2 regions of the Cellulophaga sp. L1A9 genome follow, and region 2 is predicted to be linked to the other one. Evidence: riboswitches for the same ligand, from Rfam matches in the RefSeq annotation. Region 2 holds a riboswitch; the other holds the start of a gene.
What was found. A riboswitch is a leader RNA that binds a small molecule or an ion and turns the genes downstream of it on or off. The one in region 2 is predicted to bind thiamine pyrophosphate.
Positions count from the first base shown of each region.

Region 1: it holds a riboswitch for thiamine pyrophosphate, as region 2 does, so the genes downstream of both, thiS (sulfur carrier protein ThiS) here and thiD (bifunctional hydroxymethylpyrimidine kinase/phosphomethylpyrimidine kinase) in region 2, are expected to answer to the same signal.

Region 1 covers NZ_CP047027.1:3,135,668-3,139,888, reverse strand. The annotation lists gene thiC (phosphomethylpyrimidine synthase ThiC) at 1-1,358, opposite strand, end outside; gene thiS (sulfur carrier protein ThiS) at 1,419-1,622, opposite strand; TPP riboswitch at 1,738-1,832, opposite strand; gene recQ (DNA helicase RecQ) at 1,976-4,177, opposite strand.
Region 2 covers NZ_CP047027.1:1,569,002-1,573,222, forward strand. The annotation lists gene GQR94_RS06655 (nitronate monooxygenase family protein) at 1-88, shown strand, start outside; gene GQR94_RS06660 (YheT family hydrolase) at 95-1,054, shown strand; gene GQR94_RS06665 (cytochrome c) at 1,104-1,583, shown strand; TPP riboswitch at 1,604-1,696, shown strand; gene thiD (bifunctional hydroxymethylpyrimidine kinase/phosphomethylpyrimidine kinase) at 1,755-2,567, shown strand; gene GQR94_RS06675 (SulP family inorganic anion transporter) at 2,571-4,199, opposite strand.

The DNA.
Region 1 (4,221 bases), 1.6 Mb from region 2:
GTTAAAGGTCCTAAGGTATAAAAAGGAGCTTCATCACAAAGTTCTATTTGCTTCTCCATATTTTCCTTAATCATATGCATTGGAACGTGACCAGGGCCTTCTATAAAGCATTGAACTTCATGCTTGCGTGCAATTTTCGTTAACTCTCCCAAAGTTTCTAATTCTGCAAATTGCGCTTCATCATTAGCATCTGCAATAGAACCAGGGCGCAATCCATCTCCTAAAGAAAAAGCGACATCATATTGTTTTAATATTTCGCAAATATCTTCAAAATGGGTATATAAGAAACTTTCTTTATGATGCGCTAAACACCATTTTGCCATAATAGATCCACCACGAGAAACAATGCCTGTAACACGTTTAGCAGTCATAGGCACATAGCGCAAAAGAACACCTGCATGAATGGTAAAATAATCTACCCCTTGCTCTGCCTGCTCTATAAGCGTATCTCTAAAAATTTCCCAAGTAAGATCTTCTGCGACGCCGTTTACTTTTTCTAGTGCTTGGTAAATAGGCACTGTTCCTACCGGTACTGGTGAGTTACGAATAATCCACTCTCGTGTTTCATGTATATTTTGTCCCGTAGACAAGTCCATAATATTATCTGCTCCCCAACGGCATGCCCAAACGGCTTTTTCTACTTCTTCTTCAATAGAAGAGGTAACGGCAGAATTACCGATATTGGCATTTATTTTTACCAAAAAGTTACGTCCCAATATCATTGGTTCTGCTTCTGGGTGATTGATATTTGACGGAATTACAGCTCTACCTCTAGCTACTTCTTCCCGCACAAATTCTGCGGTAATCTTATTGGGTATGGATGCACCGAAATGTTCGCCTTTATGTTGTTTTGCTATCTCCGTCATTTCCTCCATACGCTGATTCTCACGAATAGCGATGTATTCCATCTCCGGGGTTATAATTCCCTTTTTAGCATAGTGTAATTGGGTAACATTTTTACCCTCTTGAGCGCGCATTGGTTTCTTCAATAGCGAAAAACGCATATGGTCTAGGCTCTTGTCATTTAAGCGTTGGTTGCAATATTCAGATGTAAAACTATTCAATTGCTGTACATCTCCGCGGTCTAAAATCCACTGTTCACGGATTCTATCAATACCTTGATGCACGTTAATAGATTTACTCGGATCAGTATAAGGTCCGGAAGTATCATAAACAGTAACCGCTTCATTTGGCCTAAGCTTGCCTGTAAGTGAGTCTTTGGTATCACTCAATGCAATCTCTCGCATGGCCACTTTTAATTGTGGATGCAATTTACCTGCTACATAAATCTTTTTTGAATTTGGAAAAGGTTGTGTCGTTAGCTTTTCGTTTTTTGGTGCGGTGTCTTTGCTTTTCATATTTTGTGAGAATTTAAGTCTTCGTGATATAAATAAGAATGTAGTGTGTAGTTTTATAAATTATCCGCCTTGTGTTGCTTTGATAAGCAGAACTACATCATTCTCAAAAAGAATTTCGTACTTCCAGAAATCTTTAGAAATAACCGTATTATTAATAGCGACAGCAATACCATCTTGAGTGGCCTTGAGGTGATTAAGGAGGTGAATAAGATTCGAATTTTCTTCGATGTCCACTCTTTTTTCGTTTACAACAATAGAAATCATGTACAGGATATTTTTAAATATGCTGTAAAAATTAAAAGATGAGAATATTCTTTGAAAAAGGAGGTGTTTAAGAACAAAACACACACATATGAAAAGGTTGCAAACACCCATTTCAAGGTGCTTTTCAACTTTTCCCTTCGGCGGTACTAACCGCATCAGGTTCAAAGGGTATGTCTCAGTTCCAAAATAGGAACACCCCTAAAGTTTACTCCGTAAAACTATAAAAAAACAATGGAACTAAAGAAGATTTGATCTATAATAAATAAGAATTAACAATTTAGTAATAGGGCTATAAAAAAATAACACTCCTAAAACTAGGAGTGTTATTTAAAATTTTAATTATAAATGAATGCTTAATTGGCTACTTCACTAATAAATTTAATACGATACAATCGAAGCTCTTCTTCTTCATAATCGCCCTCAAATTCATTCAAGGCCAAATCTATATTATCAGAATCTGCTTCTAAAAAATAATCGTGCAACTCTTCTTGCTGATCTTCATCTAAAACATCATCTACCCAATAGGAAATATTTAATTTGGTACCACTGTAAACGATCTGTTCCATTTCCTTTATCAATTCAGGAATGGCTATCCCTTTTGCAGAAGCAATATCATCTAATGGTAATTTGCGATCAACATTCTGAATGATATATAATTTTAATGCAGAATTGGCTCCTGTACTTTTTACGATTAAATCATCTGGGCGGGTAATCTCATTATCCTCCACATACTTTTTAATAAAATCTACAAATGGCTTCCCGTATTTTTTTGCTTTACCTTCTCCTACTCCATGAATATTTACAAGTTCTTCTAGGCTAATAGGATACTTTAAAGCCATATCATGTAGTGATGGGTCTTGAAAAATTACAAAAGGAGGTACTTCTAATTTCTGACCTTGTCTTTTTCTCAAGTCCTTCAATACTTTAAGTAACGCCTCATCTATTACGCCACCGCTACTTTTTGCAGCACTGACAATAGCATCATCAGCCGCTTGATTGTATACATGATCTTTAGTCATCATAAAGGAAACAGGATTTTTAGCAAATTCCGCTCCTTTATCCGTTACATGTAGTATTCCGTACTGTTCTATTTCTTTACGTAGATACCCCGCTACTAAACCTTGGCGCACTAATGCCATCCAATGTTCTTTGTCTCTGTTAGCTCCTATTCCAAAAAATGGTTTTTCATCTGTTTTATGAGAAGCGATAATCGCATTTACTTTTCCTGTAAGTACTTTTACGATTTCTTTAGATTTAAATTTTTCCATGGTACCCTGTACCACTTGAATCACTTTAACTAAATCTTCTTTAGCTTCTTCTTTGTCTTTCGGGTTTTTTGTGTTGTCATCCATGAGCGCTCCGTCTCCGTTTACATCATCAAAATATTCTCCGAAATAATGTAGAATAAATTTTCTTCTAGACATAGAAGTTTCCGCATAAGCTACCATTTCCTGTAACAAGGCATTACCAATTTCCTGTTCTGCAACAGGCTTACCAGACATAAATTTTTCTAACTTCTCAATATCTTTGTAGGAGTAAAAGGCCAAACAATGACCTTCGCCACCATCTCTACCTGCTCTACCCGTTTCTTGATAATAACTTTCTATACTTTTAGGAATATCATGGTGAATAACAAACCTTACATCTGGTTTATCAATCCCCATTCCAAAAGCGATCGTTGCCACCACAACATCTACACCTTCCATCAAGAACATATCCTGATATTTTGATCGTGTTTTGGTATCAAATCCGGCATGATAGGGTACAGCGCTGACACCATTTACCTGTAGTACTTGAGCGAGTTCTTCTACTTTTTTTCTACTCAAACAATAAATAACACCAGATTTACCAGAATTTTGTTTGACAAAACGTATGATATCTGCTTCTATATTTTGAGTTTTAGGACGTACTTCATAAAATAAATTAGGTCTATTAAATGACGCTTTAAATAAATCAGCATCTGTAATTCCTAAGTTTTTTATAATATCCTCTTGTACTTTTGGCGTTGCTGTAGCGGTAAGCCCTATAATAGGAATCGTATCGTCTAAGCGACTAATAATATTTCTTAAATTTCGATATTCAGGTCTAAAATCATGTCCCCATTCGGAAATACAATGCGCTTCATCAACGGCAACGAATGATAATTTTACAGATTGTAAAAACTCAACATACTCGTCTTTAGTTAATGATTCTGGCGCCACGTAAAGTAATTTAGTGATACCACTAGTAATATCACTTTTCACCTGTTTTATTTCTGTTTTGGTCAATGAAGAATTCAAAACATGAGCAATACCGTGCTCTGAAGAAATACCACGAATGGCATCTACTTGATTTTTCATTAACGCAATAAGTGGGGAAACTATAATTGCAGTACCTTCTTGCATTAATGCAGGAAGTTGGTAACAAAGCGATTTTCCACCGCCAGTGGGCATTACTACAAAACAATTTTTACCTTCAAGAATACTTGTAATAACACTTTCCTGAAGTCCTTTGAACTCTGAAAATCCAAAATATTTTTTTAGTGAGGAATGCAAATCAATTTCACTCAAACTCATAATTTATTTTACTATTAATACTGATGCTAAGTTCGCATATTCAA
Region 2 (4,221 bases):
TGTAGCAGAACTAATTTCTAAACTTAAAACTGAATTTAAAGCTGCCATTGAAGAACAAATTAAAGTTCTAGAAGTATATCCGAAATAAAAAAATATGCCCTTAGTAACCTCTACGTACAACCCACCCATTTTATTTAAAAACGGACATTTATCCACCATTTATTCTGGTATTTTTAGAAAGATAGATGGGGTTGTACAGGAAAGAGAACGCATTACTTTATTTGATGATGATTTTCTAGATCTTGATTGGAGCTTTACCGCACAAAAATCCACTAAAGTTATTATTCTAATTCATGGCTTGGAAGGCAGTGCTCAAAGACCGTATATAACCGGTAGCGCTAAGCTTTTTAATCAAAACGGTTATGATGCTTGCGCTATTAACTTGAGAAGCTGTAGCGGTGTCCCCAATAACTTATTCCGATCATATCATTCTGGAGCAACAGAAGACCTAGAAGCTGTAATTCAACATCTATTAAAGAATAAATCATACACAGACATTTACATTAATGGCTTTAGTCTTGGTGGAAATTTGACTTTAAAATACTTAGGAGAAGATCGCATCATCCCCAAAGAAATTAAAGGAGCAGTAGCTGTTTCTGTTCCCTGTGACCTCTATAGTTCATTAAAGCAATTATTGCGCCCTAAGAATGCATTATATGCTGCGAGATTTAAAAAACATTTGGTAGAAAAACTACGGGCAAAGCAAGCACTTTTCCCTGATAAAATTTCAGATATAGATATTGCTAGTATTAAGACACTAAAAGATTTTGATGACATTTATACGAGTAGAGCCCATGGGTTTACAGACGCTATAGATTATTATACCAAATCTAGTTGCCTACAATTTTTACCCAATATTAAAATTCCAACACTGATTATAAATAGCAAAAATGATTCCTTTTTAGGTCCAGAATGCTACCCATATACCGAAGCTGAAAAAAATAAAAAACTTTTTCTAGAAACCCCAAATTTTGGTGGTCACGTAGGTTTTTATGGCGTTAAAAATACGACCTACACAGAGAAAAGATGTTTAAATTTTTTGAATGAACTTTAATAATAAGTTAGAATACTTATCTTAGTACATTAATTAACTCAGTTTAGAAATGAAAAGAATAGTTGGCATTTTAGCGTTATCAGTACTTTTAGCTAGTTGTGGTGAAAAAAAAGAAGAAAAAAAAGATGGTTTTGAAATGAACCGAGCCAAAACAGAAAAGAAAACTGAAGTTACAAAGGAAGAAGTTCCTGTAGATATGGACAATGACGGTATTGGTCCTTTTAAAAATATTTCTTTCCCTGCAGAGATAGATACTGAATTGGCTGCCAAAGGTGAAGCTAAATATAGTGGAATTTGTACGGCATGTCATATGCCCAATCAACGATTAATAGGCCCTGCTTTATCTGGTGTTTACGAAAGAAGAAATCCTTCTTGGGTCATGAACATGATCATCAACCCAACAGAAATGATAAAAGAAGATCCAATCGCAAAAGCATTACTTAAAGAATATAACAATGCTATAATGCTTGATAATAAATTATCTGAAGACGATACACGAGCTATTGCCGAGTATTTAAGAACTTTATAATATACCTTATTAGCTATATACATGTTCGTTAGGGGTGCTCTTTATGGGCTGAGAAATTACCCTTTGAACCTGATTTGTTTAATTACAACGAAGGGAAACGAGTAATGCTAAATAACAACATACCTGTTATTTAAGCAGCCGTTCCTTTTGTGACAAAACCTTTGCACAACAATGGCTCTAAAAAAATTTAACACGGTACTATCCATTGCAGGAAGCGATTCAGGAGCCGGTGCTGGCATCCAAGCAGATTTAAAAACGATTAGTGCTTGTGGCGGTTACGGTACCTCTGCAATAACAGCACTCACGGCACAAAACACCCTTGGCGTTTTTGACATTCACCCCATTCCTACACTACATTTAAAAAAACAAATTGAAGCCATTCTTGATGACATTGGAGCCGATGCCGTTAAAATTGGTATGCTTCACGGCTCAGAATCTATACGAACTGTAGTTCATTGCTTAAAAAAGTACCCTATAAAAAATATTGTTGTAGACCCTGTAATGGTTGCCAGCTCAGGAGATTCCTTATTAGAGGATAACGCCATTGCCGTCTTGAAAAAAAAACTCTTCCCAATGGCTAGGCTAATTACTCCTAACATTCCAGAATGTGAGTTATTACTAGACGAACAAATAAATGAAAAATCAGATTTAAAAGCATTAGCTAAAGCATTAGGCAGACAACATAACACCTCTGTTTTATTAAAGGCCGGTCATTTGCAATTAGACCTCTTAACTGATGTTTTTTACAACAATGAAAATGACTCCCTACTTATGTTAAGTTCAAAAAAAGTAGCTTCTAAAAACACCCATGGAACTGGTTGCACACTTTCGTCTGCTATTGCCACTTTTTTAGCGCAAGGAAATTCTTTAGAAGATGCCGTAAAAAAAGGAAAGAATTATTTAGAGCTTGCCATTATAAAAAGTAGAAGCCATATCCTTGGAAAAGGATATGGCCCACTACATCATTTTTATGAATTCTGGTAATCTTTATTCATCATAATTAAAACCATCTGCAACTACTTTGTATTTAGGGTCTTCTAAAACATTCACATCTACAATATCATCTGCCGTAGCTAATAGTTTAATACAATCTTTACTCAAGTGCTTTAAATGTAATTTCTTCCCAGCATTTTTATAACGTTCTGAAAGTTTGTTGACTGCTTCAATCCCAGACATATCTGCAATACGGCTGTCTTTAAAATCTATAACTACTTCTTCAGGGTCATTTGCAACATCAAACTTTTCTGTAAAACCAGTGGTAGAGCCAAAGAATAATGGGCCAAATATTTCATAGGTTTTAACACCGTTTTCATCTGTACTTTTTCTAGCTCTAATTCGTTTTGCATTTTCCCAAGAGAAAGCAAGAGCAGATATAATAACTCCGATAAATACCGCTATTGCTAAATCGAAAAACACAGTTATTGCTGATACTGCTATTAGAACAAAGGCATCAGATCTAGGAATTTTCTTCAATATTCTAAAACTAGACCATGCAAACGTTTCTATAACCATCATAAACATCACCCCAATCAATGCTGCTATTGGAACTTGTTCAATATAGGTATCTGCAAACAAAATAAAAGAAAGTAAGGTTAATGCCATTACAATACCTGACAAACGGCCTCTACCCTTAGCGTTGATGTTAATTACCGTTTGGCCAATCATACCACAACCACCAGTACCTCCTAGTAATCCACTAGCGATGTTCCCCATTCCTTGTGCGACACATTCTTTATTACCTCTACCGCGACTATCTGTTAATTCATCGACCAAATTCAAGGTCATTAAACTTTCAATTAATCCAACGCTAGCGGCTAAGAAAGCATAAGGCAAAATGAAGGTAAAAGTATCTAAATCAAAGGGTAACAATTGCCATAACTCTTTATTCGGAGTCGGAAATTCACCACTTAAACCATCTCCACCACCTTCTCTAATATAAGAACCTACAGTGGTTACATCTAAATCTAAAAGAATAGCTCCAAACGTAGTTATCAAAATAGCCGTTAGTGCAGCAGGAATTTTTGTGGTAAGCTTAGGTAAAAAATGAATTATACCCATCGTAAAAAGCACCAGCCCAATCATTAGGAATAACTCAGGACCGTGCATAAATACACTCATATATTTCTCAACGGCATCAGGGTCTGTATTTGGCACCTTATGACTAAACATTTTAACTTGAGCCATAAATATTACAATGGCTAAACCGTTTACAAATCCCATCATTACGGAATGCGGTATTAGACGAACAAAGCGGCCTAATTTTAAAACTCCGGCAAATATTTGTATTAACCCCATTAAAATAACGGCTCCTAATAAATAATAGTAGCCCATATTTTCCACAGGGATATCAAACTCTAAACCTCTTACATGACCTTCTTTAATTAGGTTCACGAAAATTACAGCTACAGCACCCGCAGCTCCAGAAATTAACCCTGGTCTACCTCCAAATATTGCAGTAATTAATCCTATTATAAATGCTCCTGATAATGCAACTAAAGGATCTATGTTTGCCACAAAAGCAAAAGCAACCACTTCTGGAATCATCGCTAGAGACACAGTAACTCCTGCGAAAAAATCGTTTTTAGGATTTGAAGTAAGTTTTTTAATAAAATTCATTTCTTGTACTAATTTTTTTGAA